DNA from 3 places in the Clostridium perfringens genome. Region 3 is predicted to be linked to each of the others. Evidence: a T-box and tRNA genes for the amino acid it is inferred to sense, from the RefSeq annotation. Region 3 holds a T-box; the other regions hold tRNA genes.

Region 1 (7,478 bases), 1.2 Mb from region 3:
ATATCTTCTAATTTTAAAAATATATAAATTAAGTTTATTAAGAATCTCTAACTTAAGTATTGTCATTTATACATATTACTACACTAAAAACAATAAAAAAAGTTAGATATAGAATAAAATTCTACACCTAACTTTTTAATAGAGTCTTAAATTAAGCTAATTTAACTCCATATTTTTCTCTTAATTCTTTTATTAATTCTAAGTATTTCTTTTGTTGTCTTTCTTGAATTAACATATTAACAACTTGCTCTTTAACATCTTCAAAAGCTTTAGTTTTAGCTTCTGTTTTGTCTTCAACTTTTATTAAGTGATATCCAAATTGAGTTTTAACTGGAGCACTAACTACTCCTAACTCTAAGTTAAATGCAGCTTCTTCAAATTCTGGAACCATCATTCCTTTTGAGAATGAACCTAAGTTACCACCTTGTTCCTTTGAAGGACAGCTTGAGTATTTGTTAGCAGCATCTTCAAAAGTTATTGAACCTGAAGCTATTTCTTCTTCTACTTTTTTAGCTTCTTCTTCTGATGCAACTAAGATGTGCTTAGCTGTTACAGTTTCTAATTCAACGAAGTTTTCTTTATGCTCTTCGTAAAAAGCTTTTGCTTCATCATCTGTTACAGTAACTGATGATAAAGTCTTTTTCATTACCATTTGAGCTAATAATTCTTTAGCAAATTTATTTAATTGATCTTTAAACTCTTCAGTCTTATCTAATCCAGTTTCTTTTGCAAATTCAGACATTAATTCAAAAGCAATAGCTTGCTCTAAAACTTGTCTTTTACCTTCATCACTAGCAAGCATAGCTTGTTGTTGAGCTGGGTATCTTGCTATTATCTCATCTATATAGTCTGAAGTTATTTCTGTATTTCCAACTGTTGCTAGAACTTTCTTTTCCATATATATTATCTCCTTTTTAATTAAAGTTTTATTTTCCTATACTTCATATATTAACATACATTTAATGAATTAAAAAGAAATTCTGAGTATTTTCCTAATCTATAAAATAAGTTTATACTTTAATAATATATAATTAAAAATTTCTTACTTATAAATTTTTTCTCTTAAAAATCAGGCTCAAGTTTAACAAACTAATACTACATATTTTTTATATTCTTAAACCTTAAGATTTTAAATACTAACTTTAAGGTTTCTAACACTTAAAATTCAAATTAATTTCTAACTTCTAACTTCTAACTTCTAACTTCTAACTTCTAACTTCTAACTTCTAACTTCTAACTTCTAACTTCTAACTTCTAACTTCTAACTTCTAACTTCTAACTTCTAACTTCTAACTTCTAACTTCTAACTTCTAACTTCTAACTTCTAACTTCTAACTTCTAAAAAAATTATAATTCACCCTATAAAGTTAATCACTAAAAACTTACAATTCACACTTTAAATTTAATTATTAAAAACTTTAGAATATAAACTAAAGTTTTTATCAACTAATAAAAAGTTATAATTCTTATCTCTATAATTTTCTCCCTAAAGTTCATGTTAATTACTAAAAGACAATAAATTCCTCCTCTAAAATTTAAATTTTTATATTTAAATTTTATACATATGAATATCTCTCTTCCACTTTGTTGATAATGAATAGTAATTATTATATAATATATATAATTTAAAGGAGGGATTCTTATGTCAATTGAAATAAATAAATTAGCTCCAGATTTTAAACTTATGGGTTCTGATGGAAAAGAACATTCACTAAGTGATTACAAAGGAAAAAATATAGTTTTATATTTTTATCCTAAGGATAACACTGCTGGTTGTACTACAGAAGCTTGTGATTTTAGAGATAACATACAAAACTTTCATGATTTAAATGCAATTATTTTAGGTGTTTCTAGAGATTCTTTAGCATCTCACGATAAATTTATTACTAAATTATCACTTCCATTTGTATTACTTAGTGATCCAGATGAAATAGTTTGTAAATTATACGATGTAATAAAAGAAAAAAATATGTACGGCAAAAAATATATGGGTGTAGAAAGAAGTACTTTCTTAATAAATAAAGAAGGAATATTAATAGAAGAATTTAGAAAAGTAAGAGTTAAAGGACACATAGAAAAAGTTCTAGATAAATTAAAAGAAATAAATTAAAAAATAAAATTAAAAGAGGATCTTATTAAGATCCTCTTTTAATTTTTAACATAAGTTCAAAATATAAATTAAAAATATAAATTATATTCTTATTTTACATTTTAATAATCTCATATAAAAATATTTTTTATGCTCTATAAAAAATAGCCTTCTATGTATGTAGAAAATAATTATACTATCACTAAAACTTTTCTATATTTAATAAAAACCAGGTTGTATTGATACCTAGTTTAACCGTTCTACCCTTAAAATATATATTTTGTTTAATAAAAACAAATATATATTTTTTTATTCTTATAGTCTTCTTATTGTAATCTAACTATTTTATAGATATTTATGACTTATTCAAATCTCAATATAATATTATAACTTCTTATTTAGAACTCCTTATTTTAAATAAGAGTTTGAAATTTATGTACAAAAAAAGCTTAGTGAATTATTCACTAAGCTTTTGGTGGCTCGAGCAGGAATCGAACCAGCGACACGAGGATTTTCAGTCCTCTGCTCTACCGACTGAGCTATCGAGCCATAAAATAAAAACCTGGCGACCACCTACTCTCCCACACAGTCTCCCGTGCAGTACCATCGGCTTCTAAAGGCTTAACCGTCGTGTTCGGAATGGGAACGGGTGTTACCCTAAAGAACATCATCACCAGATGTTTGAAAGTTTTTGTTTTTTCAAAATTGCACATAATTAATACTATATTTGGTCAAGCCCTCGATCTATTAGTATCGGTCAGCTGAACATGTTACCATGCTTACACCCCCGACCTATCAACCTTGTGTTCTTCAAGGGATCTTACTAGCTTATGCTATGGGAAATCTCATCTTGAGGTTGGCTTCACGCTTAGATGCTTTCAGCGTTTATCCATTCCCGACTTAGCTACCCAGCTGTGCTCCTGGCGGAACAACTGGTACACCAGAGGTCAGTCCATCCCGGTCCTCTCGTACTAAGGACAGCTCCTCTCAAATTTCCTACGCCCGCGACGGATAGGGACCGAACTGTCTCACGACGTTCTGAACCCAGCTCGCGTGCCGCTTTAATGGGCGAACAGCCCAACCCTTGGGACCTACTTCAGCCCCAGGATGCGACGAGCCGACATCGAGGTGCCAAACCTCCCCGTCGATGTGGACTCTTGGGGGAGATCAGCCTGTTATCCCCGAGGTAGCTTTTATCCGTTGAGCGATGGCCCTCCCACGAGGTACCACCGGATCACTAAGCCCGACTTTCGTCCCTGCTCCACTTGTGGGTGTCGCAGTCAGGCTCCCTTCTGCCTTTGCACTCTTCGAACGATTTCCGACCGTTCTGAGGGAACCTTTGGGCGCCTCCGTTACTTTTTAGGAGGCGACCGCCCCAGTCAAACTGCCCACCTAACAATGTCCTGTGACCAGATTCATGGCCGCCAGTTAGAATTTCAGTACTGTCAGGGTGGTATCCCAAGGTTGACTCCACCAAGGCTGACGCCCTGGTTTCCTAGTCTCCCACCTATCCTGTACAGACAATACCAAAACTCAATGCTAAGCTACAGTAAAGCTCTACGGGGTCTTTCCGTCCAATCGCGGGTAGCGAGCATCTTCACTCGCACTACAACTTCGCCGGATTTACAGTTGAGACAGTGCCCAAGTCATTACGCCATTCGTGCGGGTCAGAACTTACCTGACAAGGAATTTCGCTACCTTAGGACCGTTATAGTTACGGCCGCCGTTTACTGGGGCTTAAGTTCACACCTTCGCTTGCGCTAAGTGTTCCCCTTAACCTTCCAGCACCGGGCAGGCGTCAGCCCCTATACATCAGCTTACGCTTTAGCAGAGACCTGTGTTTTTGCTAAACAGTTGCTTGGGCCTATTCTCTGCGGCCTACTCTCGTAGGCACCCCTTCTCGCGAACTTACGGGGTCAATTTGCCGAGTTCCTTAACTGTAATTCTTCCGCCGGCCTTAGGATTCTCTCCTCACCTACCTGTGTCGGTTTGCGGTACGGGCACTACTTCTCTCTCTAGACGCTTTTCTTGGCAGCGTGGAATCATGTACTTCGGTTCCGTGGAACCTTCCCCATCACGCCTCAGCATTATGAGAGCGGATTTGCCTACTCTCACTGCCTAAACGCTTAGACTAGCATCCAATAGCTAGCACACACTATCCTCCTGCGTCACGCCATCGATAATAACGATGGTAGTGGTACTGGAATATCAACCAGTTGTCCATCACCTACGCCTTTCGGCCTCGGCTTAGGTCCCGACTAACCCTCAGCGGACGAACCTTCCTGAGGAAACCTTAGGTTTTCGGCCTGTGGGATTCTCACCCACATCTCGCTACTGATGCCAACATTCTCACTCGTAACCAGTCCACCGCTCCTTACGGTACGACTTCAGCCCGGTTACGACGCTCTCCTACCGCTTGAACTAAGTTCAAGCCCGTAGCTTCGGTGGTAAGTTTAGCCCCGTTACATTTTCGGCGCAAGATCTCTCGACTAGTGAGCTATTACGCACTCTTTTAATGAATGGCTGCTTCTAAGCCAACATCCTAGTTGTCTTAGAAATCTCACATCCTTTCCCACTTAACTTACACTTTGGGACCTTAGCTGACGATCTGGGCTGTTTCCCTTTTGACCACGGATCTTATCATTCGTAGTCTGACTGCCGAGCTCAAAGTATGTGGCATTCGGAGTTTGATAAGGTTCGGTAAGCGCTATGCCCCCTAGCCCATTCAGTGCTCTACCTCCACTACTCATACTCGACGCTAGCCCTAAAGCTATTTCGGAGAGAACCAGCTATCTCCGGGTTCGATTGGAATTTCTCCGCTATCCACAGCTCATCCCATGCTTTTTCAACAGCAACGTGGTTCGGTCCTCCACGAGGTTTTACCCTCGCTTCAACCTGGCCATGGATAGGTCACCCGGTTTCGGGTCTACGGCATGCAACTAGTCGCCCTATTCAGACTCGGTTTCCCTTCGGCTCCGTACCTTAAGTACTTAACCTTGCTACATACCGTAACTCGTTGGCTCGTTCTACAAAAAGCACCTCATCACCCTCATAAGGGGCTCTGAGCGGTTGTAGGCACACGGTTTCAGGTTCTATTTCACTCCCCTCCCGGGGTTCTTTTCACCTTTCCCTCACGGTACTGCTTCACTATCGGTCATCAGGTAGTATTTAGCCTTGGGAGGTGGTCCTCCCTGCTTCCCACAAGGTTTCACGTGTCTCGTGGTACTCTGGATCATAACTCGTGGTCTTCTCGTTTCACTTACAGGACTATTACCTTCTACGGTGGAACTTTCCAGTTCTCTTCAGTTACAATAGCCTCCACTTTTATGCTATGTCCACAACCCCGGAAACAAGTTTCCGGTTTGGGCTCTTTCCCTTTCGCTCGCCGCTACTAAGAAAATCGATTTTTCTTTCTCTTCCTCCAGGTACTTAGATGTTTCAGTTCCCTGGGTTACCTTCATTAAGCTATGTATTCACTTAATGATACATGGGGTTTCCCATGTGAGTTTCCTCATTCGGAGATCTTCGGATCTCAGGCTATGTGCGCCTACCCGAAGCTTATCGCAGCTTATCACGTCCTTCATCGGCTCCTGATGCCAAGGCATTCACCATGCGCCCTTTGTAGCTTGACCTATATTAGTTATAGTTCTCATTTTACAAAGAATAGAAATTGGTTTTGCCAATTTGGCTTGTTGTTTCTATAAATTAAATTATGTGCAATTTTCAAAGAACAATTTTGAGAGATAGTCTCTCAAAATTAAACAGAGATATTATCCAGAATTCATTATCATCTTAGTTGTCCTAAGATGTATTCCTTAGAAAGGAGGTGATCCAGCCGCAGGTTCTCCTACGGCTACCTTGTTACGACTTCACCCCAATCGCTGACCCTACCTTCGGCCGCTGCCTCCTTGCGGTTAGCTCACGGACTTCGGGTATTGCCAACTCTCATGGTGTGACGGGCGGTGTGTACAAGACCCGGGAACGTATTCACCGCGACATTCTGATTCGCGATTACTAGTAACTCCAGCTTCATGTAGGCGAGTTTCAGCCTACAATCCGAACTGAGACTGGTTTTTAAGTTTGGCTCCACCTCGCGGTATTGCATCTCTCTGTACCAGCCATTGTAGCACGTGTGTAGCCCTACACATAAGGGGCATGATGATTTGACGTCATCCCCACCTTCCTCCTGGTTAACCCAGGCAGTCTCGCTAGAGTCCTCAACTTAATGGTAGTAACTAACGACAAGGGTTGCGCTCGTTGCGGGACTTAACCCAACATCTCACGACACGAGCTGACGACAACCATGCACCACCTGTCACCTTGTCCCCGAAGGGATTTCCTCGATTAAGAGTAATGCAAGGGATGTCAAGTGTAGGTAAGGTTCTTCGCGTTGCTTCGAATTAAACCACATGCTCCGCTACTTGTGCGGGTCCCCGTCAATTCCTTTGAGTTTTAATCTTGCGACCGTACTCCCCAGGCGGAATACTTAATGCGTTAGCGGCGGCACGGAGGTGTTGAAACCCCCACACCTAGTATTCATCGTTTACGGCGTGGACTACCAGGGTATCTAATCCTGTTTGCTCCCCACGCTTTCGAGCCTCAGCGTCAGTTACAGTCCAGAGAGTCGCCTTCGCCACTGGTGTTCTTCCTAATCTCTACGCATTTCACCGCTACACTAGGAATTCCACTCTCCTCTCCTGCACTCTAGATAACCAGTTTGGAATGCAGCACCCAAGTTGAGCCCGGGTATTTCACATCCCACTTAATCATCCGCCTACGCTCCCTTTACGCCCAGTAAATCCGGATAACGCTCGCCACCTACGTATTACCGCGGCTGCTGGCACGTAGTTAGCCGTGGCTTCCTCCTTGGGTACCGTCATTATCTTCCCCAAAGACAGAGCTTTACGATCCGAAAACCTTCATCACTCACGCGGCGTTGCTGCATCAGGGTTTCCCCCATTGTGCAATATTCCCCACTGCTGCCTCCCGTAGGAGTCTGGGCCGTGTCTCAGTCCCAATGTGGCCGATCACCCTCTCAGGTCGGCTACGCATCGTCGCCTTGGTAGGCCGTTACCCCACCAACTAGCTAATGCGCCGCGGGTCCATCTCATAGCGGATTGCTCCTTTGGTTGAATGATGATGCCATCTTTCAACGTTATGCGGTATTAATCTTCCTTTCGGAAGGCTATTCCACTCTATGAGGCAGGTTACCCACGTGTTACTCACCCGTCCGCCGCTAATCCGTTTCCCGAAGGAAACTTCATCGCTCGACTTGCATGTGTTAAGCACGCCGCCAGCGTTCATCCTGAGCCAGGATCAAACTCTCAATTTAAAAGTTTAATCTATACTCATATTACTTATAAAAGAATTGCTGGTTTATGTTAATATC
Region 2 (7,478 bases), 1.1 Mb from region 3:
TATCTCTAAAATATAATTATAATTTTAATATAATATTGAACCTTCTTTTATATAAATATTTTTATCTATATTGTTATTTGCCAGTATTGTAGTATTAGCTTCAATATAAGATCCCTCTTTAACCATTACATTACTATCAATATTACTATTAAAAGATATAAAAGAATAATCTCCTATCTCAATATTATTTCCTAAAGAGCATTTTTGTTTTAAAATAACATGTTTACCTAGCTTAAATCTTCCTACACCAATTAATCCTGGATATATTATAGTTCCCTCTCCAACTTCTTGTTTATTAAAAAAAGTAACATCAGGATGAATAATAGTAGCAAATTTTATTTTATCTTTCAACTTATTTTCTATTTCTTTTTTTAATTTACAGTTGTCTATTGCTATAATCGTAAATAATTCATTTTGACTTTCTAATTTCTTAAAAAAATAAAACTTATCTTTTTTTCTACCTTCAAAATAATTAAACATTGAATCTATAGATCCAAGAACACTATATCCCTCAATATTACTTCCTTCTTCATCTTTTTTAAGACTTATAAATCCTAACACATTCCAAGTATTTCTTTTTGAATTTATAGCCTCTATTATTTTAACAACCTCTTTTCCTATGTTTTCAGTTCCAATTATAACAATATCCTTCATTAAAACACCTCACTAAACTAATTGTTTAAAGATCTATATCAAAACGCTCTTATTTATTAATAATATCAATTCAAAATATTAATTAACTTATTAAATCATATTAATTTAAATATTTATTTATTCTCAATTATTTTTACAATTTATGTATATTAATCCGTTATTTGTCCATAATTAAAATATCCACGATTAATAAGTAGATTAATTCTTAGTTTTAAAATAATTAATGATACTTCCCCAACAATATATCCTTAATAACTTCCCCTTTTATTGCTATGAACTAAGAAACTACTTATTGTGGATTTAAAATTTAAAAAGGAATATTTATAAAATTTATTTACATAAATAAATTTTATAAATATTCCTTTTACTTTTTTATCTTATTCATATTCATCTTAGTTCATATTAAAAATCAATTTTAATTATGACTTTAACTATATTATTAATAAATATAACTTTAAATTACTATTTAATTGTATAAAAAAAGCTTAGCGAATAATTCACTAAGCTTTTGGTGGCTCGAGCAGGAATCGAACCAGCGACACGAGGATTTTCAGTCCTCTGCTCTACCGACTGAGCTATCGAGCCATAAAATAAAAACCTGGCGACCACCTACTCTCCCACACAGTCTCCCGTGCAGTACCATCGGCTTCTAAAGGCTTAACCGTCGTGTTCGGAATGGGAACGGGTGTTACCCTAAAGAACATCATCACCAGATGTCATTTTACAGAAATCTTCGATTTCGTTTTAAAATGATACTCCTAAACTTGATTTAGTGAGTTTCCTTAAAAGAACTTTGTTCTTTCAAAATTGCACATATTTAATTTACTATATTTGGTCAAGCCCTCGATCTATTAGTATCGGTCAGCTGAACATGTTACCATGCTTACACCCCCGACCTATCAACCTTGTGTTCTTCAAGGGATCTTACTAGCTTACGCTATGGGAAATCTCATCTTGAGGTTGGCTTCACGCTTAGATGCTTTCAGCGTTTATCCATTCCCGACTTAGCTACCCAGCTGTGCTCCTGGCGGAACAACTGGTACACCAGAGGTCAGTCCATCCCGGTCCTCTCGTACTAAGGACAGCTCCTCTCAAATTTCCTACGCCCGCGACGGATAGGGACCGAACTGTCTCACGACGTTCTGAACCCAGCTCGCGTGCCGCTTTAATGGGCGAACAGCCCAACCCTTGGGACCTACTTCAGCCCCAGGATGCGACGAGCCGACATCGAGGTGCCAAACCTCCCCGTCGATGTGGACTCTTGGGGGAGATCAGCCTGTTATCCCCGAGGTAGCTTTTATCCGTTGAGCGATGGCCCTCCCACGAGGTACCACCGGATCACTAAGCCCGACTTTCGTCCCTGCTCCACTTGTGGGTGTCGCAGTCAGGCTCCCTTCTGCCTTTGCACTCTTCGAACGATTTCCGACCGTTCTGAGGGAACCTTTGGGCGCCTCCGTTACTTTTTAGGAGGCGACCGCCCCAGTCAAACTGCCCACCTAACAATGTCCTGTGACCAGATTCATGGCCGCCAGTTAGAATTTCAGTACTGTCAGGGTGGTATCCCAAGGTTGACTCCACCAAGGCTGACGCCCTGGTTTCCTAGTCTCCCACCTATCCTGTACAGACAATACCAAAACTCAATGCTAAGCTACAGTAAAGCTCTACGGGGTCTTTCCGTCCAATCGCGGGTAGCGAGCATCTTCACTCGCACTACAACTTCGCCGGATTTACAGTTGAGACAGTGCCCAAGTCATTACGCCATTCGTGCGGGTCAGAACTTACCTGACAAGGAATTTCGCTACCTTAGGACCGTTATAGTTACGGCCGCCGTTTACTGGGGCTTAAGTTCACACCTTCGCTTGCGCTAAGTGTTCCCCTTAACCTTCCAGCACCGGGCAGGCGTCAGCCCCTATACATCAGCTTACGCTTTAGCAGAGACCTGTGTTTTTGCTAAACAGTTGCTTGGGCCTATTCTCTGCGGCCTACTCTCGTAGGCACCCCTTCTCGCGAACTTACGGGGTCAATTTGCCGAGTTCCTTAACTGTAATTCTTCCGCCGGCCTTAGGATTCTCTCCTCACCTACCTGTGTCGGTTTGCGGTACGGGCACTACTTCTCTCTCTAGACGCTTTTCTTGGCAGCGTGGAATCATGTACTTCGGTTCCGTGGAACCTTCCCCATCACGCCTCAGCATTATGAGAGCGGATTTGCCTACTCTCACTACCTAAACGCTTAGACTAGCATCCAATAGCTAGCACACACTATCCTCCTGCGTCACGCCATCGATAATAACGATGGTAGTGGTACTGGAATATCAACCAGTTGTCCATCACCTACGCCTTTCGGCCTCGGCTTAGGTCCCGACTAACCCTCAGCGGACGAACCTTCCTGAGGAAACCTTAGGTTTTCGGCCTGTGGGATTCTCACCCACATCTCGCTACTGATGCCAACATTCTCACTCGTAACCAGTCCACCGCTCCTTACGGTACGACTTCAGCCCGGTTACGACGCTCTCCTACCGCTTGAACATAAGTTCAAGCCCGTAGCTTCGGTGGTAAGTTTAGCCCCGTTACATTTTCGGCGCAAGATCTCTCGACTAGTGAGCTATTACGCACTCTTTTAATGAATGGCTGCTTCTAAGCCAACATCCTAGTTGTCTTAGAAATCTCACATCCTTTCCCACTTAACTTACACTTTGGGACCTTAGCTGACGATCTGGGCTGTTTCCCTTTTGACCACGGATCTTATCATTCGTAGTCTGACTGCCGAGCTCAAAGTATGTGGCATTCGGAGTTTGATAAGGTTCGGTAAGCGCTATGCCCCCTAGCCCATTCAGTGCTCTACCTCCACTACTCATACTCGACGCTAGCCCTAAAGCTATTTCGGAGAGAACCAGCTATCTCCGGGTTCGATTGGAATTTCTCCGCTATCCACAGCTCATCCCATGCTTTTTCAACAGCAACGTGGTTCGGTCCTCCACGAGGTTTTACCCTCGCTTCAACCTGGCCATGGATAGGTCACCCGGTTTCGGGTCTACGGCATGCAACTAGTCGCCCTATTCAGACTCGGTTTCCCTTCGGCTCCGTACCTTAAGTACTTAACCTTGCTACATACCGTAACTCGTTGGCTCGTTCTACAAAAAGCACCTCATCACCCTCATAAGGGGCTCTGAGCGGTTGTAGGCACACGGTTTCAGGTTCTATTTCACTCCCCTCCCGGGGTTCTTTTCACCTTTCCCTCACGGTACTGCTTCACTATCGGTCATCAGGTAGTATTTAGCCTTGGGAGGTGGTCCTCCCTGCTTCCCACAAGGTTTCACGTGTCTCGTGGTACTCTGGATCATAACTCGTGGTCTTCTCGTTTCACTTACAGGACTATTACCTTCTACGGTGGAACTTTCCAGTTCTCTTCAGTTACAATAGCCTCCACTTTGATGCTATGTCCACAACCCCGGAAACAAGTTTCCGGTTTGGGCTCTTTCCCTTTCGCTCGCCGCTACTAAGAAAATCGATTTTTCTTTCTCTTCCTCCAGGTACTTAGATGTTTCAGTTCCCTGGGTTACCTTCATTAAGCTATGTATTCACTTAATGATACATGGGGTTTCCCATGTGAGTTTCCTCATTCGGAGATCTTCGGATCTCAGGCTATGTGCGCCTACCCGAAGCTTATCGCAGCTTATCACGTCCTTCATCGGCTCCTGATGCCAAGGCATTCACCATGCGCCCTTTGTAGCTTGACCTATATTAGTTATAGTTCTCATTTTACAAAGAATAGAAATTGGTTTTGCCAATTTGGCTTGTTGTTTCTATAAATTAAATTATGTGCAATTTTCAAAGAACAATTTTGAGAGATAGTCTCTCAAAATTAAACAGAGATATTATCCAGAATTCATTATCATCTTAGTTGTCCTAAGATGTATTCCTTAGAAAGGAGGTGATCCAGCCGCAGGTTCTCCTACGGCTACCTTGTTACGACTTCACCCCAATCGCTGACCCTACCTTCGGCCGCTGCCTCCTTGCGGTTAGCTCACGGACTTCGGGTATTGCCAACTCTCATGGTGTGACGGGCGGTGTGTACAAGACCCGGGAACGTATTCACCGCGACATTCTGATTCGCGATTACTAGTAACTCCAGCTTCATGTAGGCGAGTTTCAGCCTACAATCCGAACTGAGACTGGTTTTTAAGTTTGGCTCCACCTCGCGGTATTGCATCTCTCTGTACCAGCCATTGTAGCACGTGTGTAGCCCTACACATAAGGGGCATGATGATTTGACGTCATCCCCACCTTCCTCCTGGTTAACCCAGGCAGTCTCGCTAGAGTCCTCAACTTAATGGTAGTAACTAACGACAAGGGTTGCGCTCGTTGCGGGACTTAACCCAACATCTCACGACACGAGCTGACGACAACCATGCACCACCTGTCACCTTGTCCCCGAAGGGATTTCCTCGATTAAGAGTAATGCAAGGGATGTCAAGTGTAGGTAAGGTTCTTCGCGTTGCTTCGAATTAAACCACATGCTCCGCTACTTGTGCGGGTCCCCGTCAATTCCTTTGAGTTTTAATCTTGCGACCGTACTCCCCAGGCGGAATACTTAATGCGTTAGCGGCGGCACGGAGGTGTTGAAACCCCCACACCTAGTATTCATCGTTTACGGCGTGGACTACCAGGGTATCTAATCCTGTTTGCTCCCCACGCTTTCGAGCCTCAGCGTCAGTTACAGTCCAGAGAGTCGCCTTCGCCACTGGTGTTCTTCCTAATCTCTACGCATTTCACCGCTACACTAGGAATTCCACTCTCCTCTCCTGCACTCTAGATAACCAGTTTGGAATGCAGCACCCAAGTTGAGCCCGGGTATTTCACATCCCACTTAATCATCCGCCTACGCTCCCTTTACGCCCAGTAAATCCGGATAACGCTCGCCACCTACGTATTACCGCGGCTGCTGGCACGTAGTTAGCCGTGGCTTCCTCCTTGGGTACCGTCATTATCTTCCCCAAAGACAGAGCTTTACGATCCGAAAACCTTCATCACTCACGCGGCGTTGCTGCATCAGGGTTTCCCCCATTGTGCAATATTCCCCACTGCTGCCTCCCGTAGGAGTCTGGGCCGTGTCTCAGTCCCAATGTGGCCGATCACCCTCTCAGGTCGGCTACGCATCGTCGCCTTGGTAGGCCGTTACCCCACCAACTAGCTAATGCGCCGCGGGTCCATCTCATAGCGGATTGCTCCTTTGGTTGAATGATGATGCCATCTTTCAACGTTATGCGGTATTAATCTTCCTTTCGGAAGGCTATTCCACTCTATGAGGCAGGTTACCCACGTGTTACTCACCCGTCCGCCGCTAATCCATTTCCCGAAGGAAACTTCATCGCTCGACTTGCATGTGTTAAGCACGCCGCCAGCGTTCATCCTGAGCCAGGATCAAACTCTCAATTTAAAAGTTTAATCTATACTCATATTACTTATAAAAGAATTGCTGGTTTATGTTAATATCTTCTGTTTAATTTTCAAAGACCATTTCTTTGTCGCCCTCAAGCGACTTTCTTATTTTAACATCTTTAAGAAACTTTGTCAACAACTTTTTTTCAAATTTTTATTTGATGTTTTGTTGCCGTGTCTCTTGCTGACGAAATTTATCTTACCATTTTAACCATATTTAATTTAATACTTCTCTCTGTTTTAGATAAAATATATTATTATTTCTATATTTTTCTTTAAAATACTTACTTTTTCCTATATAGATACACTAGGTAAAGTGTTTTAAATAAAATTTACATTCAATATACTTTTCTGTAGAATATTGTATTATTTTATACTATATTTTTAGATTATATAAAAAATACGCTTACATTTTGCATACAAAAATAGATTTTCATATTAATTTATATATAATTTTCTCTATGTTTTTTAATTAATAAATAAAAATATATTAAAGTGATTAAATTTAATTTACTAAATAATAAATAGAAAACACTTATTTACTATTAAATATAATCACATAGATCTATTCTCCAACTAAGTTTAAATTATTAGCAAACTCCTCTAGACTATATTGAGCATAGTCTGTGTTAATTGCTTTTTTACCTATATCAGTGTAGTAAGAAGCATAAACTGATATTATTAAAAATGCAAATAAAGAAAAAACTACACTTTTCCTAAAATACTTTATAAAGACTACTCCTACTAATACAGATATGGCTAACCATAAAATTTCTGAAGACACATCTATCTTTAATGAATTTATAACTACCATGCATTGCATTATGCCAAAAAATAAAATTATACCAGCTAATAATAAAAATACTGTTATTATGGCTGAAAATAGATATGCTATGACCATATTAAAATAAGAATTACCTGTAAAGTCTTTTTTAGTTAATATATAAGAAGCAATAAATACATTTATTATTGCAAGCAAAATTATTCCTTTATATGTTTCTAAAATGAAGTTACCAAAAAAATTAACAAGACTCTCTAAAAATAATGTTGCTGTAATATCTCCATTATAAATTCTAGCCTTAGATAATTCATCAAACTCTATTCCTGATATTTCACTCATAAAGTTTAAAACTACCATTCTCATTATTATCATAATTAAAACAAATAATATTATTTGAGCATTTGCCTCTTTTAAATATTTTTTAGATGATTTTCTAGCCATAAGAAATTCCCCCTCTTTTATAATTCACTTTAATTATTGACAAGCAGTATCAATCTTAATCACTAAAACATATAATCCAAAAATATATTTATATTGATTAATAAAACTCTAAATTAATATTTAGGTAACTATTAATAAACATATCCCTAATTTAAAAGAGGCA
Region 3 (7,478 bases):
CCATAATAAAAAATATGTTATGTACATTTTAACATATACATAACATATTTAAAACTATTATTGCTCTCTTAATTGAGCTCCTAGCTTATATTCTAAAGCTCTTAGTATCTTATCATGAACTTTATTTATATCTTTATCTTTTAAAGTTTTGCTTGGATCTCTGTAAGCTATAGCATATGCAATACTCTTCTTACCTTCTGGTATTTGAGCACCTTTATAAACGTCAAATAATTCAACTTTTTCAACTACTTGACCACCAGCTTTTCTTATTGCATCTTCTATTTCTTGAACTAGAACTGCATCATCAACAAGTAAAGCTATATCTCTTGTTATTGCTGGATACTTAGGTAATGGTTTGTAAGCTTTCTCTGTTTTTGAGAAGTTATACATAGCATCTAAATCTAATTCAGTAACATAGCAAGGAACATCTACTCCGTAGTTTTCATTAACATCTGGGTGAATTTCTCCTAAAACACCTAGTGAAGTTCTACCTAATATTAACTCAGCAGTTTTTCCTGGGTGATAACTTGGATTTTCACTCATTCTCTTGAATGATGCGCTCTTAAGACCTAATGAATCTAATAAGTTTTCAACTATTCCTTTTAAATCAAAGTAATCGCATTGTCCATAAATACCAATTGTTAATATATTTCTTTCAGTTGGTAATTCATTTTCATCTGAATTTGGAATATAAGTTTTACCTATTTCAAATAATCTAACTATCTCATTGCTTCTTGAATAGTTTCTAGCTAAAGATTCCATCATTGAAGGAAGTGTTGAAGTTCTCATAACACTATAATCTTCTCCTAGTGGATTCTTTATTTTAACAACATTTCTAAGGCTACTATCTTCTGGTACACATATTTTATCAAATACTTTTGGACTTACAAATGAGTAACTTATAGATTGATTTAAGCCTGATGCTAACATTGTATCTATAACTTTTTCATCTAATAATTGTTTCTTGTCCTTAGCTTCTTTTTCTGTACTAGTTGATATTAAAGTAGCTGGAATATTATTATATCCATAGATTCTTGCAACTTCTTCTGCTACATCTTCTCTTATATCAACATCTATTCTAAATGTAGGTACTAATATTTCTAATGTATCTCCATTTATAGTAGTTTTTAAATCTAAGCTATCTAAACATCTCTTCATTTCTTCTGCTTCTAATGAAGTTCCTAAGAATTTGTTTATCCAGCTAACACTTACTTCTAAAGTCTTTTCTTCTTTAACATTATTGTAGACATCTATAGTGCCTTCCATAATCTCTCCACAGCCTAGTTCTTCAACTAAAGCACATGCTCTGTCTAAAGCTAAAGCTGCTAAGTTTGGATCTATGTCTTTTTCAAATCTTGATGAACTTTCAGTTCTTAATCCTAAATTTTTAGAATTAACTCTTATGTTAGTTCCATCAAAGTTAGCTGATTCAAATACAATCTCTGTTGTATCATCTTTAACACCTGAGTTTAATCCACCCATTATACCAGCTAAAGCAACTATCTCTTCTCCATCTTTTATGCAAAGAACATCTGAATTTAATTCTCTTTCTATTTCATCTAAAGTTACGAATTTATCTCCATCTTTAGCTCTCTCAACTACTATATTAGAAGATTTTAATTCTCTTCTATCAAAGGCATGCATTGGTTGACCAAGCTCTAACATAACAAAGTTAGTAATATCAACTATGTTATTTATAGGTCTAACCCCAGCATCTAATAATCTTTCTTGCATCCAAGTTGGTGATGGAGCTACCTTTACATTTTTAACTCCTCTAGCCATATATCTATTACAAAGCTTATCATTAACTGAAACTTTTATTTCATCATTTATGTTTTTATCACATTTAACTTCAAACTTAGTACTTGGCATTCTGTAAGTTTTTCTTGTTGTAGCTGCTGTTTCTCTAGCCATACCTAAAACACTTAAACAATCAGGTCTATTTGAAGTTATTTCAAAATCTAAAACTTGTTTATTAAGACCTAAATATTCTTTTATACAAACACCAATTGGAGCATCCTCTGGTAAAATCATAAGTCCAATAACTTCTTTTCCGTCAGCAATTCCTAATTCTTCTTCTGAACAGAACATTCCGTTTGAAACTTCTCCTCTTAATTTACCTTTTTTGATTTTGCTTCCATCTGCTAATATTGCACCATGTAAAGCTACTGGAACTTTATCATGTTCTTTCATATTATCTGCAGCTGTTACTATTTGAATCATTTCTGATCCTATGTTTACTTGACAAATTTTAAGCTTTTCAGCATCAGGATGTTGTTCTATTTTATCTATTTGACAAGTAACTATATTTTCTATTTCTGCACCAGCAGTTACGACCTCTTCTACTTTTGATCCTGATAAAGTTAAAGCATCGCCTAACTCTTCTGCTGTCATATCTATATCAACGTAATCTTTAAGCCAATTAAATGGTACTTTCATCTTTTTTACCTCCTATTTTAAAACTAGAATTGATTTAAGAATCTCATATCACTTTCGTATAATAATCTTATGTCATCTATTCCATACTTAAGCATAACCATTCTGTCTACACCAAAGCCGAAAGCAAATCCACTATAAACTTCTGGGTCTATTCCACAGTTTCTTAAAACTTGAGGGTGAACCATACCACAACCTAGTATTTCTATCCAACCTTCTCCCTTACATACTTTACATCCTTTTCCGTTACATACAAAGCATGTAGCATCCATTTCAGCTGATGGCTCAGTGAATGGGAAATGATGTGGTCTAAACTTAGTTTTTACTTTATCACCAAACATTTTTTTAGCAAATAACTCTAAAGTTCCCTTAAGATCTGCAAAAGTTATATCCTTATCTATAACTAGACCTTCCATTTGGTAGAATATTGGTGAATGCGTAGCATCAACAGCATCTGATCTAAATACCTTACCAGGTGAGATCATTTTTATTGGTGGTTGTTGTTTTTCCATTACTCTAGCTTGAACTGGAGAAGTTTGAGTTCTTAAAACTACATTATCATTTATGTAAAATGTATCTTGCTCACTTCTAGCTGGATGATTCTTAGGAATGTTTAAGGCTTCAAAGTTATAGTAATCTTTCTCAACCTCTGGACCATCTTCTATAGCAAATCCCATTGAAACAAATATTTTTTTCATTTCATCTAAAGTTTGCTCTAATGGATGTTTCTTTCCTATTGTTTGTTTTTTACCAGGCATTGAAATATCTATTACTTCATTTTTAAGCTTTTCTTGTTTTTCAGCTTCTTTAACAGCCTTTGTTACAGCCTCTAATTCAGCTTCTAAAACCTCTCTTACCTCATTAGCTAACTTACCAACTATTGGTCTCTCCTCTTTAGATAGAGATCCCATTCCTCTTAATATAGTTGTAAGTTCTCCCTTTTTACCAAGATATTTAACTCTTATTGTATCAATAGTAGTACTATCTTTAGCTTCTTTAATTTCTACTAAAGCTAATTCTTTAATTTGATTTAACTTATCTTGCATTTTCATTCTCCTTTCCTGATATATAATTAATATATTAGATTTTATCTTAAAGCTCTTAGAACCCTAATATCTATTTTTTAGTCATTATTTAATCTTAGATTTAATTTTAATAGTATATTTTCATTATTGACACATTTCAATTAAAATAAAATAAACCCCATCCCTCAAAAACAAGGGACGGGGTATTCATATCCGTGGTACCACCCTAATTAGTACTAAAAAAATTAGTACTCACTTAATTTCAAATAACGACTATGCCGCTAACTACTACTTTATATTTCACAGTTAGAACTCCAGAGTGAACTTCAATATAGGTTTCTAAAAATGCTTTCAGTCCATGGCATTTTTTCCCTGATAAGAAATTACTATATCTACTCTCTCTATCAATGTTTTTATCTATTCAATTCAAAGTATATTATACATATAATAGTATTTATAATCAAGGCATTTATTATTTTTTCCTATTTAATAGAATTTTACTTATAAAAAAAATCAAGAGATTATATGAAAAGTTAATAATAAAACTTACAAATAGTATTAAAAGAATCTCTAGTAATTCTTAGAATATATTTGTAAGTTTTATTAAAAGTCTTTTTTATAAAACCTCTTGATTTATTTAAATGATTGTCTTATCTTTTCATATATCATTATAGAAGTAGCTACAGCTACATTTAAAGATTCAGCTTCACCAGGCATAGGAATTTTAACTTTTATGTCTGCAATATCATATACTTCATCACTGACACCATTTCCCTCATTACCAACAGCTATCATAACTTTTCCTTGAAGATTTTCTTCAAAGAAATTATTTTTTCCTTGAAGAGAACTTACTACAAGTTTATACCCTTCCTTCTTTAATGATTTTACAAAATCTAAAGAATTATCCTCAACAATTGGAATATAAAATATTGAACCCATTGTTGATCTTAGAGTCTTATCGTTATATATGTCAACAGTACCTTTAGTCATTACTATTCCTGCTGCACCTGCTGCATGAGCTGTTCTTATTATTGTTCCCATATTTCCTGGATCTTGAACCTTATCTACTAAAACAACTAGCTCTCCACTTTTTAATTCCTTGTTTTGCATATTTATAACACCAACAATTCCTTGTGGATTTTCCGTTGAACAAAGTTGTTTTAAAAGAGTTTCATTCATTTGTATAAGCTTTATATTTTCATTAATTTTTAAGAATAAGTCAGGATTTTTCTCCTTAAAACTTTCTGTAAAAATTATTGAATCTATTGATACTTTACTTTTTATAGCTTCCTCTACAAATCTTAAACCTTCAATAAGATACTTATTACTCTTTATTCTATGCTTTTTTTCTTTTAACTTTTTTATCTCTTTAAATAAGTTATTGTTTTTACTTTCGATTTCTAACAAAGCAAATAATCCTTTCTAGAAGATATTAATGTCTAAATATCTTTCCTTCTAATTTTGTTAAATCCTCTGCAGAACCTATAGCAACTACTATGTCATCCTTATTAATAACATCATCTGCATCTGGAGATATATTAACTTCATTGTTTCTCTTAATAGCCATTACGTTTATTCCGTATTTACTTCTTAAGCTTAATTCTTTCATAGACTTTCCATACCACTCTTTTGGACTTTCTATTTCAATTATAGAATAATCTGGAGATAATTCTATATAATCTAAGATGCTTGAAGAAACTAAGTTGTGAGCTACTCTAACTCCCATATCCTTCTCAGGTAAGATTACTCTGTCTGCTCCTATTTTATATAAAACTTTAGCATGTAAATCACTATTTCCCTTAGCAATTATATATTTTATTCCCATATCTTTTACAAGTAATGTTGCCATAACACTTGCTTGTATGTTAGCTCCTATTGTAACTACAGCCACATCAAAATTTCTTAATCCTAAAGTTCTTAAAGCATTTTCATCTGTTGCATCCATTTGAACTGCATGAGTTACACTATCTGATATTTCTTGAACTAAATCCTCATTAGAATCAATTGCTAAAACATCATGACCTAAAGCATATAAAGTTTTAGCTACTGATGATCCAAATCTTCCTAATCCTATAATAACGAATTGTTTACTTGACATAAGCCTTACACTCCTAACTTATTTATCCTATTAATATTTTATCTTCTGGGTATTTGTATGCACTTGGTTTCTTTCTATTAGCTAAAGCTAGAACAACAGTCATAGGGCCCACTCTTCCTAAATACATAGTTATTATTATTATTATTTTTCCTATTACTGAAAGATATGGAGTTAATCCAAGAGTTAATCCAACTGTAGCAAAAGCTGATGTAACTTCATATAGAATATATTCTAATGAAAATCCTGGTTCTGTTACTGCTAAAATTAATGTTCCAAGTACCACTATACCAAAACCTATAAATAAAACAGCAAAAGCCTTATACACTAATTCTTTTGAAATTCTCTTTTTAAATACTTCAGTATCTTCTCTTCCTCTTATTATAGAGATTAGAGTAAGTACTACTATACCAAAGGTAGCAGTTTTAATTCCCCCTGCTGTTGACCCTGGTGATCCACCTACAAACATTAATAATATAGTTAAGAATTTTCCAGCTAAAGTCATATCCGCAGTAGAAACAGAGTTAAATCCAGCAGTCCTTGTGGTTGCTGAAGCAAAGAATGCATTAGTTAATTTATCTCCAAAACTCATATACTTTAGAGTATTAGGATTATTATATTCAAATATGAACATAAGAATAGCTCCCCCAATTAAAAGGATAGCTGTTATCATTATTACAACTTTAGAGTGTAAAGATAATTTCTTATATCCCTTATAATTATATAATTCTGACCAAACAGTAAATCCTAAACCACCAATTACTATTAAGGCTGCAATTGTTAATATTACAGTTTTATTGTTAGCATATCCAACTAGATTATCTCCAAATAAATCAAACCCTGCATTACAAAAAGCTGATATAGAATGCCAAATACTATAGTATATTCCTTTTAAGAATCCAAACTTGGGTATAAATTGAGTAGATAATAATAGTGCACCTAACATTTCTACTGAAAATGTAAATGCTAAGATATATCTAATCATTCTAACTAACCCCTGTATTCCAAAGGTATTCATAGCTTCTTGTATAAGAAGTCTTTCCCTTAAGGTTATTTTTTTCTTAACCATTAAGGCAAATAAAGTTGTAAAGGACATGAATCCCAATCCACCTATTTGTATTAAGATTATTATGACAGTTTTCCCAAAATAGTTCCAATGTGCCGCTGTATTTAATGTTATAAGTCCCGTAACACATACAGCTGAAGTTGAAGTAAATAAACTATCTAAAAAAGGAGTAAACTCACCACTTTTAGATGATATTGGAAGACTTAATATTATAGCACCTAATAAAATAACCATAGAAAAACCTAAAGCTAAAATCTGAACGGCACTAAATTTTATCTTTTTTGTCAGTTTAATGTACATAATTAAACCCCCAACTTAAACTAATATTATATTTTCCCTTTAATTTTATTATATCTTATTTTTAATTTATATATGTAAAGTTGTCTTATTTTTAGAATTTAAAAGTAATTTTATTTAATTGTAATTGCAAATAAGTTTAATTTTATTCAGATAAAAGTCTGAATAAAATTAAACTTATAAAATATAAATAAAATATAAAAAAAATGCGAGATAAACTCGCATCTGATATTAAGCGTTTAAGTGCTTTTTAGCTAATTCAACTAAATCAGCAAATGCTTTTGGATCATTTATAGCTATCTCTGAAAGCATTTTTCTGTTTATATCAACACCAGCTAATTTCATTCCGTTCATGAATCTTGAATATGAAAGACCGTTCATTCTTGTAGCTGCGTTTATTCTAGCTATCCATAATCTTCTGTAGTCTCTCTTCTTTAATCTTCTTCCAACGTAAGCATTTCTTAATGCTCTTATTACTGATTCGTTAGCAGTTTTGAATAACTTGCTTTTTCCACCATAGTATCCTTTTGCAAGTTTTAAAACTTTTTTATGATTTTTA

The links. A T-box is a leader RNA that pairs with one kind of tRNA and senses whether it is charged. The one in region 3 lies ahead of pheS (phenylalanine--tRNA ligase subunit alpha), so its partner is inferred to be a tRNA-Phe.
Region 1: it encodes a tRNA-Phe, which carries the amino acid that the T-box ahead of pheS (phenylalanine--tRNA ligase subunit alpha) is inferred to sense. The anticodon was not compared.
Region 2: it encodes a tRNA-Phe, which carries the amino acid that the T-box ahead of pheS (phenylalanine--tRNA ligase subunit alpha) is inferred to sense. The anticodon was not compared.

What each region holds. Positions count from the first base shown of each region.
Region 1 is NZ_CP065681.1:3,279,228-3,286,705, forward strand. Features, by position in the region: gene I6G60_RS15130 (peptidylprolyl isomerase) at 152-898, opposite strand; gene I6G60_RS15135 (peroxiredoxin) at 1,643-2,110, shown strand; tRNA gene I6G60_RS15140 (tRNA-Phe) at 2,563-2,638, opposite strand; rRNA gene rrf (5S ribosomal RNA) at 2,650-2,767, opposite strand; rRNA gene I6G60_RS15150 (23S ribosomal RNA) at 2,817-5,721, opposite strand; rRNA gene I6G60_RS15155 (16S ribosomal RNA) at 5,909-7,421, opposite strand.
Region 2 is NZ_CP065681.1:57,184-64,661, forward strand. Features, by position in the region: gene I6G60_RS00535 (LbetaH domain-containing protein) at 25-654, opposite strand; tRNA gene I6G60_RS00540 (tRNA-Phe) at 1,164-1,239, opposite strand; rRNA gene rrf (5S ribosomal RNA) at 1,251-1,368, opposite strand; rRNA gene I6G60_RS00550 (23S ribosomal RNA) at 1,486-4,391, opposite strand; rRNA gene I6G60_RS00555 (16S ribosomal RNA) at 4,579-6,091, opposite strand; gene I6G60_RS00560 (hypothetical protein) at 6,659-7,315, opposite strand.
Region 3 is NZ_CP065681.1:1,192,357-1,199,834, reverse strand. Features, by position in the region: gene pheT (phenylalanine--tRNA ligase subunit beta) at 58-2,439, opposite strand; gene pheS (phenylalanine--tRNA ligase subunit alpha) at 2,463-3,482, opposite strand; T-box leader at 3,653-3,878, opposite strand; gene I6G60_RS05915 (TrmH family RNA methyltransferase) at 4,095-4,868, opposite strand; gene I6G60_RS05910 (potassium channel family protein) at 4,894-5,559, opposite strand; gene I6G60_RS05905 (TrkH family potassium uptake protein) at 5,582-6,922, opposite strand; gene rplT (50S ribosomal protein L20) at 7,151-7,478, opposite strand, start outside.